2 regions of the Veillonella criceti genome follow, and region 1 is predicted to be linked to the other one. Evidence: a T-box and tRNA genes for the amino acid it is inferred to sense, from the RefSeq annotation. Region 1 holds a T-box; the other holds one or more tRNA genes.
The links. A T-box is a leader RNA that pairs with one kind of tRNA and senses whether it is charged. The one in region 1 lies ahead of DYE54_RS09460 (valine--tRNA ligase), so its partner is inferred to be a tRNA-Val.
Positions count from the first base shown of each region.

Region 2: it has a tRNA-Val gene. The T-box ahead of DYE54_RS09460 (valine--tRNA ligase) is inferred to sense a tRNA for this amino acid. The anticodon was not compared.

Region 1 covers NZ_UHIO01000001.1:2,102,321-2,117,865, forward strand. Annotated here, with positions in the region: gene clpP (ATP-dependent Clp endopeptidase proteolytic subunit ClpP) at 1-263, shown strand, start outside; gene clpX (ATP-dependent protease ATP-binding subunit ClpX) at 279-1,529, shown strand; gene lon (endopeptidase La) at 1,603-3,915, shown strand; gene yihA (ribosome biogenesis GTP-binding protein YihA/YsxC) at 3,915-4,607, shown strand; gene DYE54_RS09450 (polyprenyl synthetase family protein) at 4,604-5,575, shown strand; gene tatC (twin-arginine translocase subunit TatC) at 5,579-6,484, shown strand; T-box leader at 6,588-6,866, shown strand; gene DYE54_RS09460 (valine--tRNA ligase) at 6,909-9,566, shown strand; gene DYE54_RS09465 (bifunctional folylpolyglutamate synthase/dihydrofolate synthase) at 9,576-10,859, shown strand; gene DYE54_RS09470 (O-antigen ligase family protein) at 10,905-12,113, shown strand; gene DYE54_RS09475 (acetyl-CoA hydrolase/transferase family protein) at 12,485-13,987, shown strand; gene DYE54_RS09480 (acyl-CoA mutase large subunit family protein) at 14,015-15,545, shown strand, end outside.
Region 2 covers NZ_UHIO01000001.1:1,851,168-1,866,712, reverse strand. Annotated here, with positions in the region: gene sdaAB (L-serine ammonia-lyase, iron-sulfur-dependent subunit beta) at 1-564, opposite strand, end outside; gene hcp (hydroxylamine reductase) at 932-2,503, opposite strand; gene DYE54_RS08270 (Crp/Fnr family transcriptional regulator) at 2,715-3,431, shown strand; gene DYE54_RS08265 (LPO_1073/Vpar_1526 family protein) at 3,551-5,110, opposite strand; tRNA gene DYE54_RS08260 (tRNA-Val) at 5,253-5,328, opposite strand; tRNA gene DYE54_RS08255 (tRNA-Glu) at 5,333-5,407, opposite strand; tRNA gene DYE54_RS08250 (tRNA-Asn) at 5,410-5,485, opposite strand; gene DYE54_RS08245 (Glu/Leu/Phe/Val family dehydrogenase) at 5,745-7,001, opposite strand; gene DYE54_RS08240 (exodeoxyribonuclease III) at 7,304-8,059, opposite strand; gene DYE54_RS08235 (hypothetical protein) at 8,163-8,447, opposite strand; gene DYE54_RS08230 (DUF421 domain-containing protein) at 8,480-9,124, opposite strand; gene DYE54_RS08225 (DUF3290 domain-containing protein) at 9,132-9,587, opposite strand; gene DYE54_RS08220 (TIGR01440 family protein) at 9,604-10,173, opposite strand; gene speC (ornithine decarboxylase) at 10,192-12,402, opposite strand; gene hydA (dihydropyrimidinase) at 12,688-14,076, shown strand; gene DYE54_RS08205 (MetQ/NlpA family ABC transporter substrate-binding protein) at 14,234-15,037, opposite strand; gene DYE54_RS08200 (amino acid permease) at 15,257-15,545, opposite strand, start outside.

The DNA of each region.
Region 1 (15,545 bases):
GTTATGCGTTGCCTCATGCACGGGTTATGATTCACCAACCATTAGGTGGTGTACAAGGTCAGGCTTCTGAAATTGAAATTCATGCACGTGAAATTTTACGTATGCGTGAAGAATTAAATGGCTTACTTGCTTCTCATAGTGGTCAACCAATTGATGTTATTGCTCGCGATACAGATCGTGATAATTTCATGAGTGCGCAAGATGCTGTTACCTATGGTTTAATTGATGAGGTATTGACTAGACCTGTAGTAACTAGTAAATAATTAGGAGGACTAAGCTTGAAGAAAGACGAGAAAGAAACGTTGCGTTGTAGTTTTTGTGGACGCACCGGTGAGGAAGTTCGCAAGCTAGTGGCAGGTCCTAATGTATATATTTGTGATGAATGTGTAGAAGTTTGTCAAAATATTATTGATGAGGAACTCGGTCAAAGTGATGAAGTAGGTTTTGCTTTAAAGCATGTGCCTACACCTCACGAAATTAAAGAATATTTAGATGAATACGTAATCGGTCAAGAGGAGGCGAAAGTCTCCTTGGCCGTTGCTGTATATAATCATTACAAGCGTTTGCAAGTAAATAATACTGTGGATGATGTAGAATTGCAGAAAGCCAATGTATTATTTATTGGCCCTACGGGGAGCGGTAAGACATTACTTGCTCAAACCTTGGCCAAAATGTTAGAAGTGCCGTTTGCTATTGCAGATGCCACTAGTTTGACAGAAGCTGGTTATGTTGGGGAAGATGTGGAAAATATCTTGCTTAAACTTATCCAAGCAGCTGATTATGATGTAACAAAAGCAGAACGTGGTATTGTCTATATTGATGAAATCGATAAGATTGCCCGCAAGTCGGAAAATCCATCGATTACACGTGATGTATCTGGTGAAGGTGTGCAACAAGCACTTTTAAAAATCTTAGAAGGGACTGTTGCTTCCGTACCTCCGCAAGGGGGGCGTAAACACCCGCACCAAGAATTAATTCAAATTGATACAACCAATATTTTGTTTATTTGTGGCGGTGCCTTTGACGGTCTAGAAAAAGTGATTTCTAAGCGCACAGCGAAGAAAACTTTAGGCTTCGGGGCGGATATTCAAAAGCAAGAAGAAAAAGATGTGTCTGCTATTTTGAAGGAAGTTGTGCCTGAAGATTTACAAAAATTTGGCCTCATTCCTGAATTCATTGGTCGTTTGCCAGTTATGGTAACTTTGGATCCATTGGATAAGGAAGGGTTAATTCGCATATTAACAGAACCTCGTAATGCATTGACTAAACAATATGAAAAAATGTTGTCCTTAGAAGATGTAACATTGACATTTGAGAAAGAAGCATTAGAGGAAATAGCATCGGAAGCTATGAAACGAAATACGGGAGCTCGTGGATTACGATCCATCATTGAAAAAGTAATGAAGCAGGTTATGTATGATATTCCATCTCAGGAAGGGGTTACAGACTGCATTATTACACGTGATGCTGTGAAAGGCACAGCAGAACCGATACTCAAGAATGAGTCTACCGTTACAGGTAAGAATTAATTGTAAGTCTAAGAAACTCATTTCCTTTGGAATGAGTTTCTTTTTATAAATATAAACTTGAAAAGGAGCCTATATGAGTGAAACGAATTTTTCGTTGCCCTTAGTGCCACTTCGGGGCATGGTAGTATTTCCTAAAGTAGAAGTACGACTCGATATTGGTCGTGATAAATCCATTCGCGCTGTTGAAGAAGCTATGGCTAATGAACGTTTATTGGCCGTTTCTGCACAGTTAGATGATGAAGTGGAAAATCCAACGCAGCAAGATATTGCTGAAGTGGGAACGATTGTTAAAATTAAACAGATGCTTCGTTTGCCAGGTGGGCTGGTACGAATTTTAGTAGAAGGGATTACCCGTGCTAAAGTAGTGGATATTGACGAAAGTGGTACCTACTATCGTGCTACGATGGAAACGTTAGTTTCACAATATGATGATCAAGTGGAAACAGAAGCTTATCGTCGTTTAGCACAATCTAACTTTTTGAAATGGGCAGAAGAAACGAAGATGGTTACTGACGATGAAATTCGTCGCGTTATGGAACGTACAGAGCCATCGGAAACGGCTGACCAGATTGTACAATTTTTACAAACAGAATTAGTAACGCGTCAGAGTTTTTTAAGTGAACTTAACGTATTACGTCGTTTAAATATGGTAGTAGGCGCGCTAAATATGGAGTTACAAATCTCTGATTTGGAAAATTCTATCAATAATCAGGTGCGCCAGCAAATGGAAAAAGCACAGAAAGAATACTTTTTGCGTGAAAAAATTCGCGTGATTCACAATGAATTAGGGGATAAATCAGACCCTGATGAAGAAGCAGAAGAATTACGTGAACAGCTTAAGAAGCTCAAAGTATCAGACGAAGTACGGGAACGAATTGAGAAAGAAATCAGTCGTTATAGCCGTATGCCGGCTATGATGCCAGAAGCCAACATTTTGCGTAATTACTTAGATTGGGTACTTTCCTTACCATGGGATAAAGAAAGTGAAGACCGTCTTGATATTGCGGAAGCGGCTAACATTCTTGATGCAGATCACTATGGTCTTAAAAAAGTAAAGGAACGTATTTTGGAATTCTTAGCTGTTCGTAAATTATCGAATGCGCAAAGTGGATCTATTCTTTGTTTAGTAGGACCACCGGGGGTTGGTAAAACATCCTTAGCGACTTCAATTGCTAAAGCAATGAATCGTAAATTTATCCGTGCTTCACTTGGTGGCGTTCGCGACGAAGCTGAGATTCGCGGTCATCGTCGTACCTATATTGGTGCGTTGCCAGGACGTATGATTCAAGGGCTTAAGAATGCTGGTACTCGTAACCCTGTATTCTTGCTTGATGAAATTGATAAATTAGCCTCTGATTATAAAGGGGATCCATCCTCTGCCTTATTAGAAGTGCTAGATCCTGAGCAAAATTCTACGTTTAGTGATCATTTTATTGAAATTCCATTTGATTTCTCTGACGTATTTTGGATTACAACAGCTAATGTACCTGGTAATATTCCAGCGCCCTTAATGGATCGTATGGAAGTTATTGAACTTACCAGCTATATGGAAGATGAGAAATTAGAAATTGCTAAACGTTATTTAGTACCTAAACAAATTAAAAAACATGGCTTAACAGGTCATTCTGTTAAATTGTCTGATGCAGTGCTACGTAAAATTATTAGCGAATATACTCGAGAAGCGGGTGTTCGTCGTTTGGAAAAAACGATTGCTAAAGTATTCCGTAAATTGGCCTTTGAAATTATTGGTGGTTCTGAAGCAACACCTAAAGTAACGGTTAAGAATTTGTCTAATTATTTAGGGGCCCCTATTTATTTAGAACAAGAACGTGAAAAAAATGCACAAGTCGGTCTTGTTTGTGGTCTTGCGTGGACTTCTGTAGGTGGTGTAGTATTACCTTGTGAAGCAACAACTATGGCAGGGACTGGCAAATTATCCTTAACTGGTAGCTTAGGTAAAGTTATGCAAGAATCGGGTCAAGCAGCCTTGTCCTATATTCGTCATAATGCTAAAGAATTAAAAATTCCGGAAGATTTCCATAAGACGATGGATCTTCATGTGCATTTACCAGAAGGTGCGACACCTAAAGATGGTCCTTCGGCCGGTATTACTATGACATTGGCTATTGTATCAGCTTTGACAGGCCGTAAAGTACGTTCTGATTTGGCTATGACTGGTGAAATTACCTTACGTGGTCGTGTATTACCGATTGGTGGCTTAAAAGAAAAATTATTGGCTGCTTTACGTTATGGCATTAAAGAAGTTTTAATTCCCCATGGTAATATTAAAGACCTTGAAGAAATGCCAACCTCTGTCATTGAAGGGTTAACAATTACGCCAGTTAAAACGATGGATGAAGTATTAGCTAGAGCATTTGTGAAATGATGAAACAGAAGAAGAAATCAGTTAAAAAACCACAACCTATATATACGCGCAAAGAACCAAAGGGGCCACGTATTATTGCATCTAATTACGTGGCATCAGCGGTGCGTCCTGACCAGTATCCTGAAGGGGATACAGTAGAAGTTGCTTTTTTAGGACGTTCTAATGTAGGCAAATCATCCCTTATTAATTCCTTGTGTAATCATCGTGGCTTGGCCTTAGTAAGTGGTCAGCCAGGTAAAACTAAGACGATTAACTTCTTTACGATTACGTCTAAAGAAGATCTTAGCGAAACTGAAGAACGTCGCTATGAATGGTTCTTAGTTGATTTACCTGGGTATGGCTATGCTAAGACAGATAAAAGTAATCGCAATATTTGGTCATCTTTTATTGCCGATTATATTTTAAATTCAGAGCGATTAATGTTGCTCTGTTTATTAGTAGATGGTCGCCATCCTGAATTGCCGATTGATCAAGAAGCTTTTAATTGGTTACGTCAGGCAGGGGTGCCATTGCAGATTGTAGTAACTAAAATTGACAAATTAAACAGCAAAGAACGGCAACAAAATATGCGTTTTATTAAAGAGAATTTCCCTTGTGAAACGCCAGCCATTCCGTATAGTTCGTTAAAACATACAGGCCGTGAGTTGCTATTGAGTCGTATTAATCAAGTGATTGTAGGGGGCGAAGAATGAGTTTGATGAGAGAGATGGCGTTAATTGAACAAGTAAAAGCTGACCTCATTAAGGTGGAAGCCTATTTGGCGGACTCCTTAAACACAGGCTCAGAAGATTTTAATCAATTAATTCGCCCCATATCAGCAGCGGGTGGTAAGCGTTTACGGGCACGCCTATGCTTATTGATTGCGGGATCAGGTAATGCACCGGAAGAAAAACGAATTCCCATTGCAGCGGCTGTGGAAATGCTACATTTAGCGACATTAATTCACGATGATGTACTCGATCAAGCGGCTGTCCGTCGTGGTGCACCAGCTATTCATTGTAGTAAAGGCAATAAAGTAGCCATTTTAAGTGGTGACTATTTATTTGCCAAAGCCTTTGATGTAGTGGCACAGATTGAATCCGTAGCGTGTTTAAGGGTATTCTCCTTTATTATTTCTGCATTAGTAGAAGGGGAATTTATGCAAATGGAAGATGTATTTTGCATTACCCAAGGGACAGAGCGCTATTTAACTAAGACACAAAAGAAAACTGCTGACTTTATTGAAGCTTGTCTAGAATTAGGCGGTATTTTGGGTGATTGGACGTCCGAAGAAACCACATTGTTGAAACAATATGGTCATGGTCTTGGTATGGCATTCCAGATTACCGATGACATTATGGATTACTGTGCGACATCGGATACCACGGGTAAACCGGTAGGTAAAGATTTGCGAGAAGGGCTCATTACGTATCCGTTATTATCTATCATTACAAAAGAGAATGAACAATATATTACAGATACTGTGCATGCCATTGCAGGAGGCCAAGCGGCTGATGAATTGATTGAGTATGTAACGGCTCAAGGTGGTGTGGCTAAGGCAGAAGCTTTAGAAGCTACTTATCGTGAACAAGCGACGACCGCTTTAGCTGCATTGCCGGAATTTGCTGGTAAGTCAGTATTATATGAGGTATTAGATTCGTTGGCTCATAGAAAGGTGTAAATTATGGAATCGTTTCAGGTACGAGATTTTAATGACCCGAAACGAAAGCCTTCCTTGAATAGTGTGTTGGCGCAAAAAGAACGCCTCAAAGCGGCAGAGCGAGTTCGCCTCGGAGAAACGGTGGAAACTTCGCCGGAAAATAAAGCCATAGCCGATGTAGATTTAGAAGCTATAGAGCCACAGTATACGCCCTTAGAAGAGCAAATTATGGCTGAGAATAAGGCGATGTCTTTGGTTGGGCACTTAGGTGAACTTCGTAAACGAATTATTATTTCTGCTATCGCTATTTTGGTAGGCTTTTGTGTAGCCTATTATTATGTAGATGATATATTGGCTATCATTATAGCTCCAGCGGGTAAACTGTATTATATGAGACCAACTGAAGCCTTTTTTACCTATATGAAAGTCGCTTTAGTAGCGGGGCTTATTGCAGCTTCACCAATTTGGTTATATGAAGTGTGGGCCTTTGTCATTCCGGCCTTAACCAAACAAGAAAAGCAATTGACGAATTGGTTTTTACCATTTGCTATTATATTATTTATTATGGGAATTTTATTCTCTTATGCGTTGGTATTACCCGTGGCGATTCAATTTTTTATTGGCTTTGCTACCGATGAATTGCAACCTTTATTTTCCATTGGTCAATATATTGATTTTGTCATTGCCTTTGTTTTGCCGTTTGGTTTAATTTTTGAATTGCCAATTGTCATGATTATTATGGCAAAATTAAATTTGATTACCTCTGCCTTTTTGCGGTCTAAACGTAAAATCTTCTTATTTTTATCCTTTGTTATTGGTGGTTTAATTTCACCGACTCCAGACATGTTCTCACAGACTATGATTGCTATGCCGATGATTATTCTTTATGAAGTGAGTCTGTGGATGGTAGCGAAGGTGATGAAAAAATAATTAGTCACACATGATTAGGAGAGTCTGTTTGATTACTTTTGAAAAGTAAATTGACAGACTTTCTTTTTTTAGTTATTATGAGAGTTAGAAATACTCTTATATAGAGCAAGCGTCGATGAGGAAAAATCTTCTCCTAGCGTGGCAGAGAGCGTTGATAAGGTGAGAGCAACGTACGTGAATAGAAGAGGGTAGCCTCGGAGCTGATGAGATGAAGTTACATGGATGCGTAAGTGAATGTATTGTATATATTATAAGTATAAGTAGCTTACTTTGAGCGTTGTAATGCGTAGTTTTGTCCGGCTAACCCCGTTAACGGTAATGAGTGATTGCTACGGCAATAATCTAGGTGGTACCGCGGAAGTTAAGCCCTTTCGTCCTAATGGACGAAAGGGCTTTTTTATATACGATATAGGAGGAATTTGTGATGAGTGAGTTTAAAAATTTAACAACTTACAATCCAGGAGAGATTGAACAGAATTGGTATGAATTTTGGGAGAAACAAGGGTACTTCCATGAAGAAGTAGACAGCAATAAGAAACCATATAGTATTGTATTACCACCACCAAATGTAACAGGACAATTGCATATGGGGCATGCCCTAGATAATACCTTACAAGACATTTTGATTCGTTTCAAACGTATGCAAGGTTATAATGTTCTTTGGATGCCAGGGACTGACCATGCCGGGATTGCAACTCAGGTTAAAGTTGAACAAAATCTTATGAAAGAAGAAGGCAAAAGTCGCTATGATTTAGGGCGCGAAGAATTTGTTAAACGTGTGTGGGAATGGAAAAAAGAATACGGTAGCACAATTGTTAAACAAATTCGTAGTTTAGGGGCTTCTTGTGACTGGTCTCGTGAACGCTTTACCTTAGATGATGGCTATTATAAAGCGGTTCGGGAAGTATTTGTTAGCTTATATGAAAAAGGCTTAATTTATCAAGGCGAACGTATTACGAATTGGTGTCCAAGTTGTCATACCGCACTTAGTGATATTGAAGTAGAACATAGTGATGAAGCAGGTCATTTATGGTATGTAAATTATCCGGTAGTAGGTGAAGACGGCCGTTATGTAACGGTAGCTACGACTCGACCTGAAACAATGTTTGGTGACGTAGCTGTGGCTGTTAATCCTGAGGATGACCGTTATAAAGATATCATTGGTAAAACCTTATTATTACCATTTGTTAACCGTGAAATTCCAGTGATTGCTGATGATTATGTAGATCCTAGCTTTGGTACTGGTTGCGTAAAAATTACACCAGCCCATGACCCTAATGACTTTGAAATGGGGCAACGTCATAATTTACAGTCCATCATTGTTATGAATCTTGATGGCACTATGAATAGTGAAGCGGGGCATTTTGAAGGTTTGACTCGCGAAGTAGCGCGTAAACAAGTGGTAGCTGAATTAAAAGAACAAGGCTTACTTGTAAAAATTGAAGACCATGATCATAGTGTTGGTCATTGTTCTCGTTGTAATACGATTGTAGAACCGCTTGTATCAAAACAGTGGTTTGTAAAGATGGGACCTATTGCAGAACCAGCGCTTAAAGTTGTACAAGATAAAGCCATTGAATTTGTGCCAGAACGTTTCACGAAGACATACACTAACTGGTTAGAAGGCATTCGCGATTGGTGTATTTCTCGTCAATTATGGTGGGGGCATCGAATTCCTGCTTGGTATTGTGATGATTGCGGTGAAATTACCGTATCTCGTGAAGATATTGATGTATGTCCTAAATGTGGTGGTCATGTACATCAAGATGAAGATGTATTGGATACTTGGTTTAGTTCTGCTATGTGGCCGTTTGCGACTATGGGGTGGCCAGAAGAAACAAACGAACTTAAACACTGGTACCCAACGAGCGTGTTGGTAACAGGGTATGACATTATCTTCTTCTGGGTAGCGCGTATGATTTTCATGGGCCTTGAATTTAAACAAGAAATTCCATTTAAACATGTATTTATTCATGGGCTAGTTCGTGATAGCCAGGGCCGTAAGATGAGTAAATCTTTGGGCAATGGTATTAATCCACTTGACGTGATTAATGAATATGGTGCTGATGCTTTACGTTTCACTTTAGTAACAGGCAATACACCAGGTAATGATATGCGCTTTTATATGGAACGTGTAGAAGCTAATCGTAATTTTGCAAATAAGATTTGGAATGCCTCTAAATTTGTTCTTATGAATTTAGATAATTATGATCCTAATTTTGTACCTACAGAAGACGATCTCACGTTAGCTGATCGTTGGATTATTGATACATATAATCAAGCAGTAGCAACCATTACTGCGAACCTAGATAAATTTGAATTGGGTGAAGCGGCTTCTGCTGTATACGACTTTATTTGGAATAGCTATTGTGACTGGTTTATTGAATTGGCTAAACCACGTCTTTATAATAAAGAAGGTGGCCGTGACCGTGCTGTAGTACAGTATTTATTGGTTACAATTTTACGACATATGCTTGAATTATTACATCCATTTATGCCATTTGTTACCGAACATATTTGGCAACACTTGCCACATGAAGGTGAAAGCATTGTTGTTGCGCCATGGCCTACAGCCTTGCCGTTTGGTGATCAAAGTGCTAGTGCGGCTCAAATGTCTATTATGATGGATGCCATTAAAGGAATTCGTAACATGCGTGCAGAAATGAATGTACCAATGGGTAAACGAAGTGCTGTTATTTTAGCGCTTACTGACGAATCGTTGCGTGATGTAGTGAATAATCATCAAGATTACTTTAAAACGCTTGGTTGGGCTGAGACAGTTACTGTATTAGGCGTTATGGATGCGAAACCAGAAAATGCAACCGTTACTGTAGTTAATGGGCTTGAAGTATATCTATTACTTAAAGATTTAATCGATGTGACTAAAGAACGGGAACGTTTGACAAAAGAAAAAGAAACATTGAAGAAAGAAATTGCCCGTTTAGAAGGTAAATTAGGCAATCCTGGCTTCGTAGCTAAAGCACCAGCTGATGTAGTCGCTAAGGAAGAAGCGAAATTAGCTGAATATAAACAGAAACAGCAAGCCGTAGCAGAACGCGAAGAATTTCTTAAGACCTTATAGGAGGAAAGCATGACATATGCAGAGGCAGTAGCCTATTTAGATAGTTGTGTTCCCTTTGGAATTAAGCCTGGTTTAGAGCGCATTGAGGCGCTCTTACAGGCGATGGATAATCCTGAAACAGCATATAAAACAGTTCATATTACAGGGACTAACGGTAAAGGATCTGTAACAGCGTTGATAGATTCTGTACTCACTCATAGTGGTCGTAGAGTTGGTCGTTTTACGTCGCCTCATTTGATTAGTTACACAGAACGAATTTGTGTGAATGGTCGCTCTATTACGGAAGAGGCCTTTGGTGAATTGATTGCCAAAGTAGCTGAGGTAGTAACGAAGCTGGTTGATGGTGGTTTAGAGCCGCCCACTCAATTTGAAGTATTAACAGCGGCAGCCTTTCTGTTTTTCCGTGAGCAAGAAGTGGATTATGCCGTTATTGAAGTGGGCCTAGGTGGTTTATTAGACTCTACTAATGTAATTACCCCAGAAGTGGCGGTAATTACCAATGTTACCATTGATCATCAAGCTTATTGTGGCAATACGGTAGAAGAAATTGCCACTCATAAGGCGGGGATTATTAAACCGAAGGTACCCGTTGTGACAGCGGCACAAAGCAGTGCATTAGAAGTAATTCGAAGTAAAGCCAAGGAATTGAAATCTCAAATTTTGGTCTTTAATGAAGACTTCTCGATTAAGAGTCGTAGTGCTATGCCTGAAGGGCAGATGATTACGCTTGAAGATAAAGCAGGGCATAAGGATATGCTCTTTACTACCTTAGCTGGGGTTCATCAAGCGGTTAACTTAGCTTGTGCGGCTGAAGCATTACGAGTACTTATGAAATCTGATTCAGCTATTAGTGAAGAAACATTGCGTGAAGGCTTAGCACGGGCTAAGTGGGCTGGTCGTTTTGAAATTGTGAAACGATTAGATCGTCTCTTTATCTTTGATGGTGCTCATAATGCCAATGGGGCTGAAGCATTTCATTTGACCTATACAGAGTTATTTAAAGATAGAGCAAAGACGATGATATTAGCCGTCTTAGCTGATAAGGAAGTACAGGCTGTTGTGGATCAATTAGTAGGGTCAAAGGATTCTGTCATAACGGTACCAGCTCCGACACCACGGTCTTGTACACCTGAAGAATTGGCGAGTCATATTCATAGCGAAGTTTCAACAGCTAGTTCTGTAACTGAGGGCTTAGAGAGAGCCATGAAGACTACAAAAGCGGGGGACATTATTGTAGTCGCTGGTTCGTTATATATTTTAGGGGAAGCTGAGCAATGGTTAAACGCTCAGTAATGGTGTAATATGCCTAGCGCAGTTTGCCTCGATAGGGGCCAAGAGTTGAAACAATATATTACTAGACTCCTATATGCGATTGTCTTGGTTATGCCTTTGCATCAATTATTAGGTGATATTTTGGTGGTATTGGCTTTAGTACTCAGTATTTGGGATACAGTACGGTATCGTCCATTATCAAAGCCCGCTTCTTGGTTACAATGGTGTGTGTTGGGTTTTATGGGATGGAGTTTATTATCCTCTTTGGCTTCAACCCGGCCGATGTTTACCGCTTTTAGTTGGCTATATAATGTGGGGATGTATGGAGCCATTTATTTCCTTACCTATCGCTATTTAAGGGAGCCTGAACAATGGCGTACATTTTTGCGGATTTTTATATGGTCTGCCTGTATTGTATGCATTGTAGGGGTCTATCAGTACATGACTATGTCTATGGATTTGTTGCAGGAATGGGTAGATGCTAAACATTTTCCACTTTTGAAACGGCGTATGTTTGCAACTTTGCAAAATCCAAACTTATTTGGTGAGTACTTGCTCATTGTATTGTCTGTTGCTGGAACAGGTATATTCCAAGGGCTAAAGGAGAAGCGTTGGCGTCTATTGGCCTGGATGGTACCTTTATCATTATTCTTTTTAATTTGCATGACATTAACCTACTCACGAGCGATTTGGATTAGCTTTGCTTGTGTAATTATTTATTGGGGAATCGTAATCGATCGACGATTATTGCTTTCTTTATTAGCTATTCCAGCTATACTCTTTTTCTATCATGGTGAAGTGGCATCACGGCTGTGGTCTTTGTTTGACGGTAATGATACATCTGCTGTATTGCGTTGGGCCTTGTGGGATAGTACGACTTATATGATTGTCGATTATCCTGTATTAGGCATCGGTTGGGATGCGTTCTGGTTTGTATACCCTCACTATAATTATTATATTCAGGCACCGGATGTGGTTATTTATCATGCTCACAATATGTTTCTAAATGTTTTGGCTGAAATCGGGCTTCCTGGGGCGCTGTTCTATTTTGCAGCTATTTATGGCCATGCTGTGTATGCTTTGCGATTGCCAAAAGCAACAATTAGCAATATTGTAAAATATGGTATGGGCGCTGTTGTAGTAGGGGTTACAATAAGTGGTCTTTTTGATCATGATTTATTCAGTCACCAAGTATCGGTTATTTTCTGGCAACTATTAGGTTGGGCTTCCGCTGTCTTATATACTTATAAGAAAAATAACTATAAGACTTCGTAAATACCGATAGAATAGACCTTTGAAAACTTTTTGTGATTGATGTAAGTTAACAATTTAATATGATTTTTAATAGGTATCATGATTTAATATCATGATACCTATTTTCTTTGCGTATGAAATGCCGTTTAATCATATTGGTTGACAAAGGGACTTAATTCTTCTAATATTAGCCATAGTTTGAAGTATAACTCTCTAATCAATATCTAAATATGTCGATAAAAGGGAAGTTTTTCGATACAGTAAAATGTTGGTAAAAATAAAAAAATATTCACAAAAAAAGAGGATATTTTAAACTTTTGTCGAATATGTATAGTGTTGGAATGCGGAAGTACAATTTAATGTCATTCAAACTTTAAAAGGAGATGGTAGTGATGATTAACATCCTCGATCGCGTGCAAGGTGAAGCTCTTCAAGCAAAAATTAAAACTGCAGAAGAAGCCGCTTTGTTGATCAACCCTGGTGACCATGTTGGGATTAGTGGATTTACCCCTTCTGGTTATCCAAAAGCAGTTCCTTTGGCATTGGCAAAGAGAATGGAAAGTGATCCATTCAAAATTGACTTGTGGACTGGTGCCTCTGTTGGTGATGAAGCCGATGGTGCGTTAACTCGTGTTGATGGTATTGCTCGTCGATTCCCATATCAGACGAATGGCGATATGCGTAAAGCACTTAATGCAGGCAAAGTTCGTTACAGCGATATGCATCTTAGTCAAACAGCTCAAAACGTACGCTATGGTTTCTATGGCGATTGCGATATTGCTATCGTAGAAGCCGTATGCATCCGTGAAGATGGTGGGATTGTTCCTTCTACATCAGTAGGTAACACACCAACTTACATTAGCCAAGCAAAAAAAGTTATTGTTGAAGTCAACGTAAGTCAACCAATGAGTTTGGTAGGCATGCACGATATCTATGAACCATTGGATCCACCATATCGTCAGCCATTACCAATTACGGCAGCTGGTAATCGCGTAGGGACTCCATACATCCCATGTGATCCAGAAAAAATCGTAGCTATTGTACCATGTGACATTACTGACAAGACTCGTCCATTAGCACCAATTGATGATGATGCTAAGAAAATGAGCCAACATTTAATCGAATTCTTCGAAAATGAAATCAAACATGGTCGTTTGCCTAAGAATTTATTGCCATTACAATCTGGTGTAGGTTCTGTAGCGAATGCTGTAATTACAGGCTTGGCTCAAGGTCCATTTACTAATTTATCTATCTTTACTGAAGTAATTCAAGATGGTATGTTTGACCTTATTGATGCTGGTAAAGTAGAAGTATGTTCAGGGACCGCTCTTTCCCCATCACCTGATGGATTAAAACGTTTTTATGACAACGTTGATTTGTACTCGAAGAAAATTATTCTTCGTCCGCAAGAACTTTCGAACAGTCCTGAATTAGCTCGACGTCTTGGCGTTATTGCTATGAATACAGCGATTGAATTTGATATCTTTGGTAATGTAAACTCCACTCACATTATGGGTAGCAAAATGATGAATGGTATTGGTGGTTCTGGCGACTTCGCTCGAAACGCTTATATCTCCATCTTCTGTACAAACTCTGTAGCCAAAGATGGTGCAATTAGCTCTATCGTTCCAATGTGCTCTCACATTGACCATACAGAACACGATGTAATGGTATTCTGTACTGAACAAGGTATCGCTGATTGCCGTGGTTTAGCTCCGGAAGAACGCGCTCGCTTAATTATTAAGAACTGCGCTAATCCAGAATATAAACCAATGTTAGAAGATTACCTCGAAAGAGCTTTGGTGGCAACGAAACACGCCCATACACCAATTTTGCTTGATGAAGCTCTTTCTTGGCATAAACGTTTCCTTGAAACAGGAAGCATGAAGAAGTAAGGTATTTTTAGGAGGATGATGAAAACTATGGCTAACGAAGCTCTAAAAGCTAATCTTGCCAAATATGAGGCAGAAGTTAATGAAAAAATTGCGAAATTCCCAGAACGCAAAAATTTGAAGTATAACCGTTTATACACTCCACTTGATATTGAAGGTTTTGACTATGAAAAAGATTTAGGGTTCCCTGGTGAATTCCCTTACACTCGTGGTGTACAACCTACAATGTATCGTGGTCGTTTCTGGACAATGCGTATGTACGCTGGTTTCGCTACTGCTGAAGAATCCAACAAACGTTACCGTTACCTTATCGAATCTGGTGCAACTGGCCTTAGCTGCGCATTCGACTTACCAACTCAGATTGGTTATGACTCTGACGACGCTATGGCAGAAGGCGAAGTTGGTAAAGTAGGGGTAGCAATCGACTCCTTAAAAGATATGGAAATTCTTTTCGACGGCATTGACCTTGGTAAAGTTTCCACATCTATGACAATTAATGCACCTGCATCTGTACTTCTTGCTATGTACATTGCAGTAGCTGAAAAACAAGGCGTACCTGCTTCTGCATTGATGGGTACTATCCAGAACGATATTCTGAAAGAATATGCTGCTCGTGGGACTTACATTTTCCCTCCAAAACCATCCATGCGTTTGATTACTAATATCTTCGAATATTGCTCTCAGAATGTACCAAAATGGAACACAATCTCCATTTCCGGTTACCATATCCGTGAAGCTGGTTCTACAGCTGCTCAGGAAATCGCATTTACAATCGCTGATGGTATCGCTTACGTAGAAGCTGCTTTAAAAGCTGGCTTAGACGTTGATGCTTTCGCTGGTCGTTTATCCTTCTTCTGGAACGCTCATAACAACGTACTTGAAGAAGTTGCTAAATTCCGTGCATCCCGTCGTTTATGGGCGACTATCATGAAAGAACGCTTTGGTGCTAAAAAAGCTAAATCCATGATGCTTCGTGTACATACTCAAACAGCTGGTTCCATGCTTACTGCACAACAAGTTGATAACAACATCGTTCGTGTAGCATTGCAAACGGCTGCTGCTGTAATGGGTGGTACTCAGTCCTTACATACTAACTCCCGTGACGAAGCGTTAGCACTTCCTACAGAAGCTTCCGTACAGGTTGCTCTTCGTACTCAACAAATCGTTGCTTACGAATCTGGTTTAGCTGACGTAATCGACCCATTGGGCGGTTCCTACTATGTAGAAGCTATGACTAATGCTATTTATGATGAAGCTGCTGAATACATTCGCAAAATCGACGAAATGGGCGGCGCTGTAGTAGCTATTGAAAAAGGTTACATCCAGAAAGAAATTCAAGAATCTGCATACAAATGGCAGATGGAAGTTGAATCTGGCCTTCGTACAATCGTAGGGGTTAACAAATTCCAGGTTGAAGAAAAACCAGTTGAAGGTCTTCTTCGTGTAGATGCTTCCGTAGGTGTTAACCAAGCTAAGAAAACTCAGAAAGTTCGTGAAGAACGCGATAACGCTGCAGTAGAAAAAGCATTGGCAGCACTTAAAGAAGGGGCAAAAGATGAAA
Region 2 (15,545 bases), 250 kb from region 1:
AACTGCTTCACAGTGTTTACGTTTGCGGAATACTTTCATGGTTGAAATATTAACCGCCGCTCGGCCTAATAAGCTAGTTACCGCTGCAATCACACCTGGGCAATCATGATGGAATGTTAAGATTGTATAATCTTCCCCAGAAATTTCTACATCTAACGCATTAACATTTGTCACTAAAATACGACCGCCCCCTAATGAACGACCTACGATTGACATATGATAATCATTTTTTCCATATAAGTCGAATCGTACTTCATTGGGATGACCACCATCTTCAGCCGATTCAATAAATTGATATTGTAAATTCCCCTTAGCCGCTGCTTTAAAAGCATCACGAATGCGTTCATCTTCCGCATCAAACCCCAACAAACCACCAATCAATGCACGGTCAGTGCCATGTCCTTTATAGGTTTTAGCAAAGGATCCAAATAATGTTAAATCTACGCGTTCAATATGTTCCTTAAAAATATAACGCGCCATTTTGCCCAATCGCGCAGCCCCTGCGGTGTGCGAACTGGATGGACCAATCATCACCGGCCCGATAATCTCAAAAACACTGCTCATTATGTCCTCCTACAGGAAACGTTTTCACGCCGTCACAAGGCTTTTTCTTCTATACCATATATCGTAAAGCCACGGCTTACCTTAATTTGTATTATACCACAGATTGTTTTTGCAGAATAGACAACACTATACTTTTTATGCATGACATATTCATTACGTTCTCAATTCGCCCATAAATACTTGCTTCTTGGCGCACAGAAAATATCTCGTATAGGGAAACAAGTTGAATTTTTGAGCATAAAATACAAAAACAACCCCCTCCTAGGAGGGGGTTGCATGGCTTATATATGTTTTTGTAATCCTTTAGCCTACTAATGAATTACAATCCCACAGCACCAATTCAGTTATATTACTTGCTAAAATATAATTAGTTATTACCTAAAATTGCTTTCATATCTTCTTCTGGTGTAGTAATTGGATGTAATTGGAATTTTTCAACTAAAATTCCTAATACATTACTAGATAAGAATTTAGGTAAAGTAGGTCCAATATAGATGTTACGGATACCTAAGGCTAATAATGTTAACAAGATACATACTGCTTTTTGTTCATACCAAGACAATACGAGTGTTAATGGCAAGTCATTTACATCACATTCAAATGCACCAGCCAATGCTACAGCTACTTGAATAGCCGAGTACGCATCATTACATTGACCCATATCAAGCATACGTGGAATGCCACCAATTTCGCCAATTTCAAGGTCATTGAAACGATATTTACCACAAGCTAATGTTAAGACTACTGTATCTTTCGGTGTTTGTTTTACAAATTCAGTATAGTAGTTACGGCCTACTTTAGCACCGTCGCAACCACCAACCAAGAAGAAATGTTTAATCGCCCCTGCTTTAACAGCATCAATTACTTTATCAGCAATGCTAAGTACCGTACCATGGCCAAAACCAGTTGTTACTTCATGACCACCATTAATCCCTGTAAATTCTTGAGGTTCTGTATAACCACCAAGTTCAAGTGCTTTTTCAATAACAGCCGTGAAATCTTTAGTGCCATCTTCCTTCGCCTCTACATGTTTAAGCCCTGGGAAACCTACCATATCAGTAGTGAAAATATTATCTTCATACGTTTTACGAGGTGGCATTAAACAGTTAGTTGTAAATAGGAATGCACCTGGTACACCATCAAATTCATTCTGCTGATTCTGCCAAGCTGTACCGAAATTCCCTTTTAAGTGTGCATATTTTTTAAGTTCAGGATACGCATGACAAGGTAACATTTCACCATGAGTATAAATGTTAACGCCTTTACCTTCGGATTGTTCCAATAACATTTTAAGATCATGTAAGTCATGACCAGTTACTACGATGAAAGGACCTGGTTCGACTGTCAAAGGCACTTTAGTTGGCACTGGTGTACCATAACTTTCCGTATTAGCCGCATCAAGAAGGGCCATACATTTCAAGTTTACATGACCGAATTCCATCAATAAAGCCAACCATTCATCAGCACTGTGATCCTTAGCAAATTCTACAAGACCTTTTACAAACCAAGCATCTACTTCAGCATCATCATAGCCAAGTACAGAGGCATGCCAAGCATAGGCAGCCATACCACGCATCCCAAGGAGCAAAGTAGAACGTAAGGAAATGATATCTTCTTCACCTACCCAAAGAGCTTCCCAATCAAAATCTTGAGCACTACCATCAATAGCCGTACGCGTTGCTTCTACACGATTAATAAACTCTTGTACACGATCTTCATCAAAGTTAACGTTTGTTACACACATGAACAAACCTTGTTTTAATAATTGGTATTCTTTAGCAGATGCACCTTTAGCATCACAAGCACGGGCTAATCCAATCAAAGCAGCTGTCAATTCATCTTGTTTATTAGCAACAGGTGCCGTTTTACCACATACACCTTGTACAGTACAACCACCTGGATTAGCAGACTGTTCACATTGGAAACAAAACATACTCATAGTATCCTCCTTCTTCGGGACTCACCCGATACGCACTTTCTCAACACTAGCAAGAAAGCTAAAACATATACATCACTTGCTGCAAGACCTAGTAAACTATCACTATATGCAAGTTGTTTATTTGTAACTACAAGTAAAGTATATTATACTTGTAAATGAAAAACGGTAGCTATGGCAACATTTACCAAAATTTTATCTAAAGGAGGCGTCTATGAGTATCGGATTATCAAATGACACTATTTCTTCATATTTAACAACGCTAAGTAGTAGCGCCTTATTTCGCCATATAGGAGAAGACGAATTACGACTCTTTTTAAGTTCTCCAGACCTAACCATCAAAACATTCAAAAAGAATAGTTTTATCGCGATTGCCGGCGAACCTATGGAAGGTATGGGATTATTACTGTCAGGTCGTGCCCACTTAACTCGAGAAAACGTACTAGGCCAACGCACTATTATGACCGAATTAACCCCTTCTGCCATGTTTGGCGAAGCTTTACTATTTACCGATATACCAAACTGGCCGGCTACAATCCAAACAACTAAAGATTGCGAAGTCCTATTTTTACCTAAATCAGCCTTCACTAACTCGTTTAATCATTGTGATACTTGTCAAAAACAAATTTTAACTAATTTGCTACATGACATGTCTGAAAAAGCACTCGCCCTTACCCGTAAAGTTCATTATCTCTCTTTAAAGGGCATGCGTGAACGCATCTTCGCGTATTTCGATGATTTATATCGCCGTCAAAAACAAAACCCCATTACGTTACCTCACAATCGACAAGAAATGGCCGATGTCCTCAATGTATCGCGAACTTCATTAAGTCGTGAATTAGGGCGCTTACAAGATGAAAGTATTATTACCTTAGAAGGTAAAAAAGTAACCCTCTTAGATTTACAAGCAATTAGTGAATATAGTTTCTAACGCACTAAAAATAGTACAGCATGGACTTTACAGCTTCTTTTAGCTGATTCTAAATACAAAAACGCCACTCTCCTCTACGGAAGAGTGGCGTTTCCTCTATGTAGCACGCTATACTTTTATCAAAACCAAGGTGATAAATCAAATTCTTCACCAATCGTCACTTTCACATGAGCCCGACCTAAATAAAGACCTAACAATGTGAGACTTGTATGGCTCAATGGCATAGCATCATAAATGTCAGCTACCTTTGGTAATACAGGTGAAATATGTTCTAAGACCCTTTTGCGGTCTGCTTGAGTAAAGTTAAGTGGTTTACTTGTCGCTAACCCTAATAAATGCTGTTGAATTTCAGGATTATCAATCTGAGCCATTTGGAAATAGCGTATCGCCAAGCCTTCATCAACAACAGCCAATTTTAATAAAGGAGAGTTAATACTCTTTACTACATATCGACCATCCAAAGCCTGCCCACGCAAAGCGCGCGATAATTCTTCTTTATCAAAACCAGCATAGGCAAATACTAGTGGATACGAATGAATCATAATATCCCAGAATGTATTGCGTTCTGGTTCAGCCGTCGAACAACGTAAATAATCAAGCTGACGATACATAGATTCTTCTCGTGGCAAATCTGACAAGAATGGCTCAATATATTTATCTACATAATGCTGCAAATGTTCTAAGCTATAGTTATTCGAATTACGCGAGTATTGCAATAACAAGGCTAACGCTAAAATTTGAAAATGACCGAGCTGTAAATGTGGTAAAATACGCAAAGCATCAAACGCTACTAAATATGGCGTGCTCGATTTTGGTTCCTGCACTACATCCATAAAGGCTTCAATAGCGGTTTCTTTCATCCATGCCGTCGGTGTCGTTGCATACGCCTTTTGCATACACAATAACGCTTCTTGCACCACAATATTCTCTAATAGCGCATGTAATTCAGCACTCTCAGTAATTCCTAACCGTTCAAAGGCCGTCGTGGTAATATCTAATACTTGTTCCTTCGTACTCGGACTAACAGCACCAAAGGAATTCATAAAATGACTAGTACCTAATGCGATTAAATCCGTTAAAGCCGGTCCGTGATTACCATCACTCGCCGTATAGCCATTCTTTGTATCTTTCCCCAAGGAATCGCTAATCACAGGCATCACACGCGTTGCATCATCGGCTGCTTCAGCTCCTTCAACACCAGCTGGTACAACACGTTGAATTCGGCGCGTTAATTCTAAATCAGGATCCATTGTAGACGCAGGCTCTGTAGGAATCTTAAGCATCGGCTTTGTCATGTCTAAATCTGATACAATATCATCACCTAAGCGACGTTCTTTAACAGACGCGGCAAACTCACGACCTAAACTCGTTGTTGTGGAATCTTCTAAAGCACTATCAAATTCATTACCTACCTGTTCCTTAGATAAAGGTACAAAGGTCTCCGCTAATTCTTGTTCAGTGGTTTCACTCACCTCATCAGCCGTTTTACTCTCTGCGCCATAGTAGGTAGCCCCATAATCACGTCGTTTACGTGCATAATAATCAGCATTAGCAACTGAGTCTGTAGCTTGCTTAGCAACGTCTTCACGTGGCCCGCCATCGCGAAACACTAAATAACATACAATAAAGAAAACTAAAACTACACCTAATACAACTAAATACGGTATATATGCAGACATCTTATTCCTCCTGCCAATCGATTTTCACTTATCCATAATAGCTATATATTTATTCTCTTATGTTACCACATCTTACGCTATTAGCCAATGAAGTTACATAATAAAATAAAAAAGCGAGCTCGCTATTGCGAACTCGCCAATGTGGTGGACGATGACAGGATCGAACTGCCGACATCCTGCTTGTAAGGCAGGCGCTCTCCCAGCTGAGCTAATCGTCCATATTGGTGACCCGTGGGGGAATCGAACCCCCGATACCGCCGTGAAAGGGCGGTGTCTTAACCGCTTGACCAACGGGCCACTGGCTCCCCGAGTAGGACTCGAACCTACGACCGATCGGTTAACAGCCGATTGCTCTACCGACTGAGCTATCGAGGAATGGTACAAGAGATATTCTATACTAAAATCAAATTAAATGCAAGTACTTTTTTATATAATTTTTACATTTTCCCAAAAGCTTTTAATTCTATAGCAAAAAGTCACATAAAAAGCGGCTAGGCATCATTTCCCTAGCCGCTGTTGCGCACAGTATACTTCTATTTTATATCATTATAGAGCCTCAACTTCATAGGCTTTGGTTAGACAGTACAACTACGCGTTATATGATATGTACTTAACTGTACATAGTAAACAATAATTAGCCATTAAAGCCACGAAGTTTGCTAGCATCTACTAAACGTTTCAATGCTACCATGTAGGCTGCTAAACGAGGATATACTTTGTATTCCTGTTGCATAGCCCATACTTCTTCAAAACTCATTTTCATATTCTTTTCAAGACGAGTATTTACTTCTTCTTCGTCCCAATAGAAACCAGCTTTATTTTGAACCCATTCATAATAAGAGGTAACAACGCCACCGCCATTAGCCAATACATCAGGGATAATGTCAATGCCTTTATCGAAGAAGTATAGGTCAGCTTCATTAGTAGTAGGCCCATTAGCCCCTTCTAAGATAGCTTTTGCTTTAACTTCTTTCATATTGCTACCATTGATTTGGTTTTCAAGAGCTGCTAAGTATAATACATCTACATCAAGTAATAATAACTCTGGATTTGGAATGCGTTTCATACCAGCTTCTTCATACCCTTCTAAAGAACGGCCATGAGAGTTAGCATATTCGTATGCTTTTTCAACGTCAATACCATTTTCATTATAAATGGAACCATGAACATCACCAATGGCTACGATTTTAGCGCCTTCACGATGCATCAATAAAGCACCTACACTACCTACGTTACCAAACCCTTGAACGGCAATCGTTACGTCCGACATCTTTTTGCCATTCTTTTCAAGATAGCTCTTAAGAGTGAACATACAACCACGACCAGTTGCTTCATTACGGCCTAAAGAACCACCAACAGCTAATGGTTTACCTGTTACAACGCCTGGTGACCATACGCCTTTTAATGTAGAGAATTCATCAACAATCCATGCCATAATTTGTGGGTTTGTATTAACATCAGGTGCTGGTACGTCAGTATCTACCCCAATAATAGGTGCGATTTTACGTACAAAGCCACGAGTTAAGCGTTCTAATTCGCGCTGACTTAATTTCTTAGGATCCACTTTAATACCGCCTTTACCACCACCATAAGGTAAGTGAGCGATAGAGTTTTTAATTGTCATCCAAGCTGCCAACGCACGAACTTCATTTTCGTCAGAATCAGGATGGAAACGAATGCCACCTTTAGCTGCACCCATAATAGTGCTATGTTGCGTACGGTAGCCACTAAATACTTCTACATGACCATCATCCATCTGAACTGGAATCGCTACTTGCAATTCACGTTCTGGATGACGAATTACTTCATAATCGTTACGCTCTAAGCCAAGTTTTTGAGCGGCTTCGTCAAGAGTATTAAGCATGTTTTCGTAGGGATTATAATTTGCCATAATCGTTTCTCCTTATTGCGTGTACACAATAAACTCAATAGTTTAATACAAACTAATCTATATCCTGTTAACACTATAACACAGAGCGCTCATATTCACCATTCATTTTTCATATTCATCATTTTTCCCATTACTTATACGCATACATCAAAAACAGCAGGAAACAAAAAGAGTCTAGCTAACATATGTTAGCTAGACTCTCTCAATTTTTACATTCATATGACTATTAAATATAGATATTTCTCTATAAAGTAGCTCTATTTTTCTAATTCTATAGAGTATAAATCAAAATCGATCACTCTCTAAAGATTAATATCCAATTCAACAGGACAATGGTCGCTACCAAAAATATCTGGATGAATCCGCGCTTCTACAATTTTATCATCTAAACGTGACGATGTAATAAAATAATCAATTCTCCATCCTACATTCCTATCACGCGCTTTGCCCATATAGGACCACCAGCTATACGCATCAGTCACATCAGGATATAATTTGCGGAACGTATCAGTAAAGCCAACACCTAATAATTCTGTCATCTTTGCTCGTTCTTCATCTGTAAAGCCTGCATTTTTACGATTTGTTTTTGGATTTTTCAAATCAATTTCTTTATGCGCCACATTTAAATCACCACAAAGAATAACGGGCTTCTTTGCATCTAGTCCTAACAAATACTCGCGGAATGCATCTTCCCAAGTCATTCGATAGGCCAATCTAGCCAATTCCCGTTGACTATTAGGTGTATAACAAGTCACCAAAAAGAAATTTTCAAATTCCGCTGTAATAACACGACCTTCTTGATCATGCTCTTCAATACCAATCCCATTAGTCACTTGAATCGGTTTATGACGAGTAAAAATAGCCGTACCACTATAGCCCTTCTTAACCGCACTGTTCCAATATTGCTCATAACCGGGCAACGCTAATTCAATTTGATGAGGCTGTAATTTTGTTTCTTGTAAACAAAACATATCCGCATCTAGCTTTTCAAAACTCTCCATAAACCCTTTAGTCACAGCGGCTCGTAAACCGTTGACATTCCAAGAAATTAATTTCATGCAAGACTCCTTTCTCATGGAATAGACATCCTTGTCTATTTTAATCCAGCAGGTTAAACAAGTATATACACATATCACATATGACATATGACTTATAACTAACCTACTTAGTATCATTCTTTGACACTGTTTTATCTACTATATTCTCCCTTGTATCTTCCATCAAGACATCCGTTTTAGCCGCTTCTTCCGCAGCTAATTCAGCTTCTTTACGAGCAAAATAGGCCTCTAATTTAGCACGCCTAGACTTACGTGTGATTTCTAAAATAAAGGATACTATCAATAAAACAACAGCAATCATGTTCGTCGTAGTCACACCGTACGAATAAATATGATAGAAAATATATAAAAACGCAATCACTAACAACGCACGCTGTAAACTTGCCATAAATAGCTCCTCTCAGCATCGCCCCTTACGTGTTAACGCCCCTCTTTAACATAAGGAGTAATGACTAACTCATCTTTGATTAATTCAGCCATATACACATCGGATATAGAATAGCCTTGTGTCGCCACAGTTTCATCCAACCATGCACGATCCTTTTCTACTAAGGATAACACGTTTTCATCCACTTGCCCATCAGCAATCAAGGGATAATGTACCGTATCTTCCCCATATTTAACCACTGTCAATTGTCCGTTTTGTTCAAGCACTGCTCGACGGACTTCATGTATCTGCCGAACACCAGCACTTCGCAGCTTCAGATGTAACTCGCCTGCACTAACACCCTGACGCATACAATCTTCAACTTGCACTTCGCCACGTTCAACAACAATGACAGGACTACCATCAATAATTCGTTTCACATAGTGATTATAGGCCGCTAAATACCGCAAAGCCATAACCACAATAGTCCAGCCTATCAAAACTAATAAAAATTGTAACACCCCTATAGCGTCATTATAAATAACCCCACCGATGATTCCACCAAGCACGTAATTCTGCACTTGATCAATCGCTGAATTGGGTGCTAAATTGCCTTTCCCCATCAGATTAATCTGAAAAACTAAACATAAAATGCCCAAAATTAATTTAATCATAATGAGCGTATATCCTGTTATCATAATCGTCTTACTCCTTCGCTATGTCCACTACTTTTATTTGAGAATCAATCATATGGACTTGCGTCAACGAATAGGCTTCAAAATTGTTAGTAAAATGGGCTCGGTAAAAACGATTACCTACACTAATAATTACATCTTCATTCAAATGTAAAGCACTAACCCGTATATCTTCTTTAGGAACACCTAAACGCTGTGAAACCGTGACTACAAAATTAGCCATACGACTGCTTTCTTCTGAGTTACGTAGTGACGAGTCATATTCGCTCCACCGAATACCTAAGACAAACACTATGATTAAGGATAACAAAATGGTTAAATCACGATACCGACTATTCAGCCGATGTCGTATAAATTGAATACTTACTAACAACAGTGCTATTAATAACAAAAAAGACACACCATATTGCATAAGGGCATTAAACTGCCCTTGTTGCACAATATAGGCATAGCTATAAAAATTCAAACTTCCTTCACCTCTACTACATTAGCGAATCATCGTACACCGCCCGGCTACCACCAATGTATTTTGGTCTGATTCGAGCTGCCGTCACATGGGCTTCACCAATCTGTTTTACCTGTAAACGAACTGGCACAACTACAGGCCGTAAATGCATGCCAATAAACGTATCACCAATATCAAGGCCGGCTTCAGCTTGAATCGTCTCAACTACAACAGGCTCCTTAAATTGTGCAAAAGCCGCCATCGATGCAGCCCCCCCTGCATGTAATTGTGGTACAGCATTGCAAATAGGCCACCCATGGGCCTTGGCTACGGTAGCCTCTACGACTAATGCTCGATTTAAATGTTCACAACATTGCACCGCTAGGGCAATTTGTTTGGGTGCTAATACGGCTAATAAAGCCTCTACAATGGTCTGTCCTACTTCAGTAGTTGAGTCAGTCCCTATGCGTGCGCCCCGCACCTCACTAGTTGAGCAACCTACAACCAATACATGACCAGCGCTTAAACGCCCCACAGCCACCAATTCTGTCACCGCTGCTGTAACAGCCTCTTTAATGGCGACTAACGCCTCATTTGGTAATCCCATTATACCCCTTCTTCCTCATTATGCTTTAACCACTACCGCTTCACGCAATACATACGCATACGCTCTTCGGTAACCCGTTTCATCTCTTTCAATATACACCCCTTGTAGCTCTGGTGCAAATCCAGGCAATGCATTAATGCCTTCTTCCAAGGCAACAAAATAATCACGCGCCGTCTCTGACCACACTTCACCGGGCTGTACACAAATAACCCCTGGCGGATAGGGCAAAGCTCCTTCTAGCGCTATACGTCCAACACAATCAGCAATAGGAACTAACTCGCCATAGCCACGAACAAAATCAATATTAGCCTCCTGTGGTGTTTTCACATAAGTCGGAAAATAGTCTTTTTGAAATAATCGCTGTTGCAACTGACTCACTTGACGGGCTTTATAAAAATCATGCATTTCTTGACAAAGTTGGCGAATCGTATATCCACGGTATTTATCAATATGCATAGCATACAATGTCGGCAATACCTCCTGCATAGGCGCATCCGCTTCAATCAGTTGCTCAAAACGCAATAATTTGGCAATCAACGCATCCATTTTTGTATATGATTCAGCTGGTGTCAATAAGAAAAGGATTGTATTTAAATCACACTTTTCAGGAATAACCTGATGCTCGCGCAGATAATTAGCCAAAATTGTAGCAGGAATCCCGAAGGATTCATAGGCCCCAGTTTCCATATTAATCCCTGGCGTAATTAATTGAAATTTGCAAGGATCAATAAAATATTGCCCGTCCCCATACCCAGCAAAGGAGTGCCATTTAGCATCTGGTTCAAAGGAAAAATAAGCAATATCTTGTGCCATATCAACAGTCTTACCTTCTTCCCAAGGTTTGCCATGTACCATTGGTGGTACTAAAGGACGCAAATATTGACAGTTCCGTAATACTGTCTTACGTGCTTCAATACCTACAGCCACACAATCATGCCATAAAGCAAGACCACCTTCCCCAGCATGAATCTTAGCATTTACATCAAGCGCTGCAAACAGCGGATAAAAGGGTGACGTTGACGCATGCATCATAAAAGCATTATTAAACCGTTTCTGATTCACATAGCGTGCTTGCCCCCGAATATGACCATCTTTTTTATGAATTTGTGAGGTCTGTGAAAAGCCAGCTAATTGTTTATGCACAGATTGTGTCACAATAATCCCTGGATCATCAGGCCCTAACTCGAGCAATAAAGGGGAACAATCTTTCATCATAGGAATAAATTGTTCATAGCCGACCCAAGCAGAATCAAATAAAATATAATCACACAAATGGCCAATCTTATCTACTACTTGGCGCGCATTGTAAATCGTGCCATCATAGGTTCCCAATTGAATAACGGCTAGACGAATAGGACGCTCTGCCTTAGCTTTTGCTGGATCTCGTTCTGCAATACGCTCCCAAAGCACCGTTTCATCAAAACAAGCCTCTGGAATACCACCAATGGACCCAAACGGATTACGTGCTGTTTCTAAATAAACAGGAATAGCACCAGCCTGCACTAAAGCGCCATGAGAAATCGATTTATGATTATTCCGATCATATAACACAATATCCCCCGGCGCTAATAAAGCATTAAGCACAACTTTATTAGAAGTCGAGGTGCCATTTAATACAAAATACGTTTTATCCGCATTGAATACTTGAGCTGCATGTTCCTGTGCATCTAAAGCATAACCTTCATGAATCAACAAGTCTCCTAATTGCACATCAGCATTACATAAATCACTACGGAAAATATTTTCACCATAAAAATCATAAAACGCACGACCAGCCGGATGTTTTCTAAAAAACTGGCCACCTTGATGACCAGGACAATTAAACTGCGAATTACCCGTCTCTACATATCGGCGCAAAGTGCTAAAAAATGGTGGTAAAGACCGTTGTTCATAATTTTGCACGGCCGTCTCTACACGCCGTGCATAAAATTCGCGCTCTGAAGGTTCACTATCCAAAATACCATACGCATCACGCAACACAGTATCTTCAGCCTTAGCCACTTGCTCTGGAGTCAACCCTTCCATACCAGTTCCTGTACGAACCACAAATACGGGAATATCAAATGCTTTGACTGGTGTCGTAGCTAACGTATCAATTTCACAATCACCAATGAGCACCGCCCCTACATCTGTAAAATCTGTAGCTGTCGGTCGAATCACAGGACGTTTAGTAATCATGCCAATAACAGCTTCTGCCTGTTCAGAAATGGCCACTTTAAGAATGGACATATAAGACCTCCTTTATGAGTATTGCTATTTACTAGAAACAAACTCGCTATATATTTAAAGACATAGCAATCTACAAAATCCTCTAAAATACTTATTATTCATTATACCTTATTTATTACAGTAGGGCTATTTTTACGAATAATTCCAAATTAGAATACTTCACGCTAGGATTTCAACATTAAAAAGCGTATGATATAAATATATTAGCAAAATCAACAATCTTTGTACCTATTTACTATTTACCATCTATCCCTCAAGCTTCACTCAATTATGAAAGGAAACACCATGAACTATCTCATAGAAAATGGCCTAATCTGCACGGCTACACGTCATTTTAAAGGCGATATTATAATCTCTAAGACGATCATCTCAGCCATTACAGAGCCCCTCAAAGGACGGCAACTTGTTGATGACTCCTACGAAATTATTGATGCTACAGACCATTATGTAGTCCCTGGTGGCATTGATCCCCACACGCATTTTGATTTACAGCAATCCCCGCTACATCGCTCTTGTGATGATTTTTATCACGGTGGCCTAGCCGCTGCCTGTGGTGGTACTACTACAATCATTGACCATATGGCCTTTGGCCCTAAAGGTTGTACCCTGCACCACCAATTTGACATATATAAAAAGCTGGCCCAAAGCTGCCCGATTGATTATAGCTTTCACGGTGTTTTTCAGCATATTGATGAGCAAATATTAACTGAAGCTAATGAACTCATCACCCTAGAAGGATTTCCCTCTTTTAAAGCTTATACAACCTATAGTGCCCCCATGCACGATGCCGAACTACTAGCCATTCTCGAACAAATGAAAACAAGTCATGGGCTACTTACAATCCATGCTGAAAATGATGTCATTACAACCTCTTTACGACGTCGCTTATCTAAAAACGAACTCACTCCAGCTAGCCAAGCAACCACTCGACCTAATGTAGCTGAAAGTATAAGTGTCGCCAATGTTCTTGGTTTGGCCAAAACTGCTGGCGATGCCCCTATTTATATCGTCCACTTATCAGCCAAAGAAAGTCTTCGTGAAGTCATGCTAGCCCGTGAAACGAACCAACAAAATATCTTCATAGAAACATGTCCCCAATACCTATTTCTTACAGATTCAAAATTCAGTGACGGTGGTCCTTTAGAGGGGATCAAATATATGTTAGCCCCACCATTGCGCAAACAAGCAGATCAAGCGGCCCTTTGGCAAGGCTTACAAACAGGCGCAATCCAAGTCGTTGCCACTGACCATTGTCCTTTCACCGTTGAAGAAAAACAGGCCTATGTCAATGATTTCCGCCACTGTCCTGGTGGCATTTCAGGCGTAGAGGAACGAATGCCTTTACTATTTAGCGAAGGTGTCTTAACCGGCAAACTTACACCTGAACAATTTGTACAAGTGACCGCTACCAATGCGGCTACAATTTTTGGGCTACCACGCAAAGGGGATATTCAAATCGGCTATGATGCCGATATTGTACTCTTTAATCCTAAAGAATCCCGTACCTTTACGGCTAATACGCTACACACAACCTGTGGGTATTCAGCCTACGAAGGAATGTCTGTTAATGTCACCGTAGCAAAAGTCTTCTTACGCGGTCAATTAATTGCTGAAAATAATACGTTCTGTGGTGAGGCAGGCTATGGTCAGTTAGTCCACCGAAAACGCATATAAAACGTAACAATCACGTCCCAAGGTTTGCTAAGTATTACAATAACCACAAACAGTAAAAAGGAGCTATCCTCGAACTCACTGTAGTTCAAGATAGCTCCTTTTACTATAAAATTTCAATTTTAAGACTTAACTTAAAAATAAACCTGTTAATTTATATTTATTCCGCTGGAATAATAGTACCTTTAAATTTATCAGCAATAAATTGCTTAACGGCCTCTGAATGATACATGTCCGCAATTTTTTTATACGTTGGATTATCTTTATCCTGTTCACGTGCCACCAGATTCATGACTGCTAATGGCTCATCTTTAGGTTCTAAAAAGACGCCTTGTTTAGCCACATCAATACCGGCACTCATGACATAATTCATAGGAATCGCAGCCAAGGTTACATCATCTAAACTACGTGGTAATTGAGCCGCTTCTAACTCTTTAATAACCAGATTTTTTGGATTAGACGTAACATCCGCTAAGGTAGCTTTAAAACCAACGCCCTCTTTTAAAGTAATCAAACCAGCTTTAGCTAGTAATGCTAAACCACGGCCACCATTTGTCGGATCATTAGGAATTGCTACTACGGCTCCTTCTGGCACCTCGTTTACGGATTTAACGGTATTACTATATAAGCCCATACGCATTAAAATCGTTTTACCCACCGATACTAAATGCGCATTATTTTGCTTATTAAAGTTTTCCATAAATGGCACATGTTGATAACTATTAAGTTCCAAATCACCGTCAGCTAACGCTTTATTCGGAGTTACATAATCAGAAAATTCTACCAACTTAACAGTAATCCCTTCTTTAGCCGCTTCCTTAGCTACCGCTTCTACCACTTCAGCATGCGGTCCTGCTGTAGCCCCAATCCGAATTTCTTTAGAACCACTATCACTGCCACAACCAGTAATACCAAGGGCGAGTACGCCCACCAACAAAGGCGCTAACAATTTTTTTACTTTCATGTGTATGACCTCTCTCTTCTTTTGACTACACAATACAACAATAGATACACTGTTTTATTCTCATATAAAACGTCGTATCCAACTACTAATTTCATTGATTTCCAAAAATCCCCACCTGGAATCAACTTATGTATTATCCTATCATACTACGAGGACATAAAACAACCTCATGAGTAGAAAATATGTATCTATCTCATGAGGTTATCTATATTACTTAATTTATTTTCTATCAGCTAAGGCACCTTCAGCACCCAAGCCCTCTTCATGTACAAATTCTTCATGTACAATCGGGCGTTTATACATCCCCAAACCATAATAAAAGGCCGTAATAATCCCGATAAATAACCAACCAACAATTAAAGATACCCGTGTATCTTCATTCCAAATCATCCCAATAGTTACGACTACTAAAAAGGCTAAACAGAAATAATTGGAATACGGATATAAAGGTGACTTAAATGGATGTTGCGCTATAATGTCAGCCCCCCAACGTTTTCTAAACTTAAGC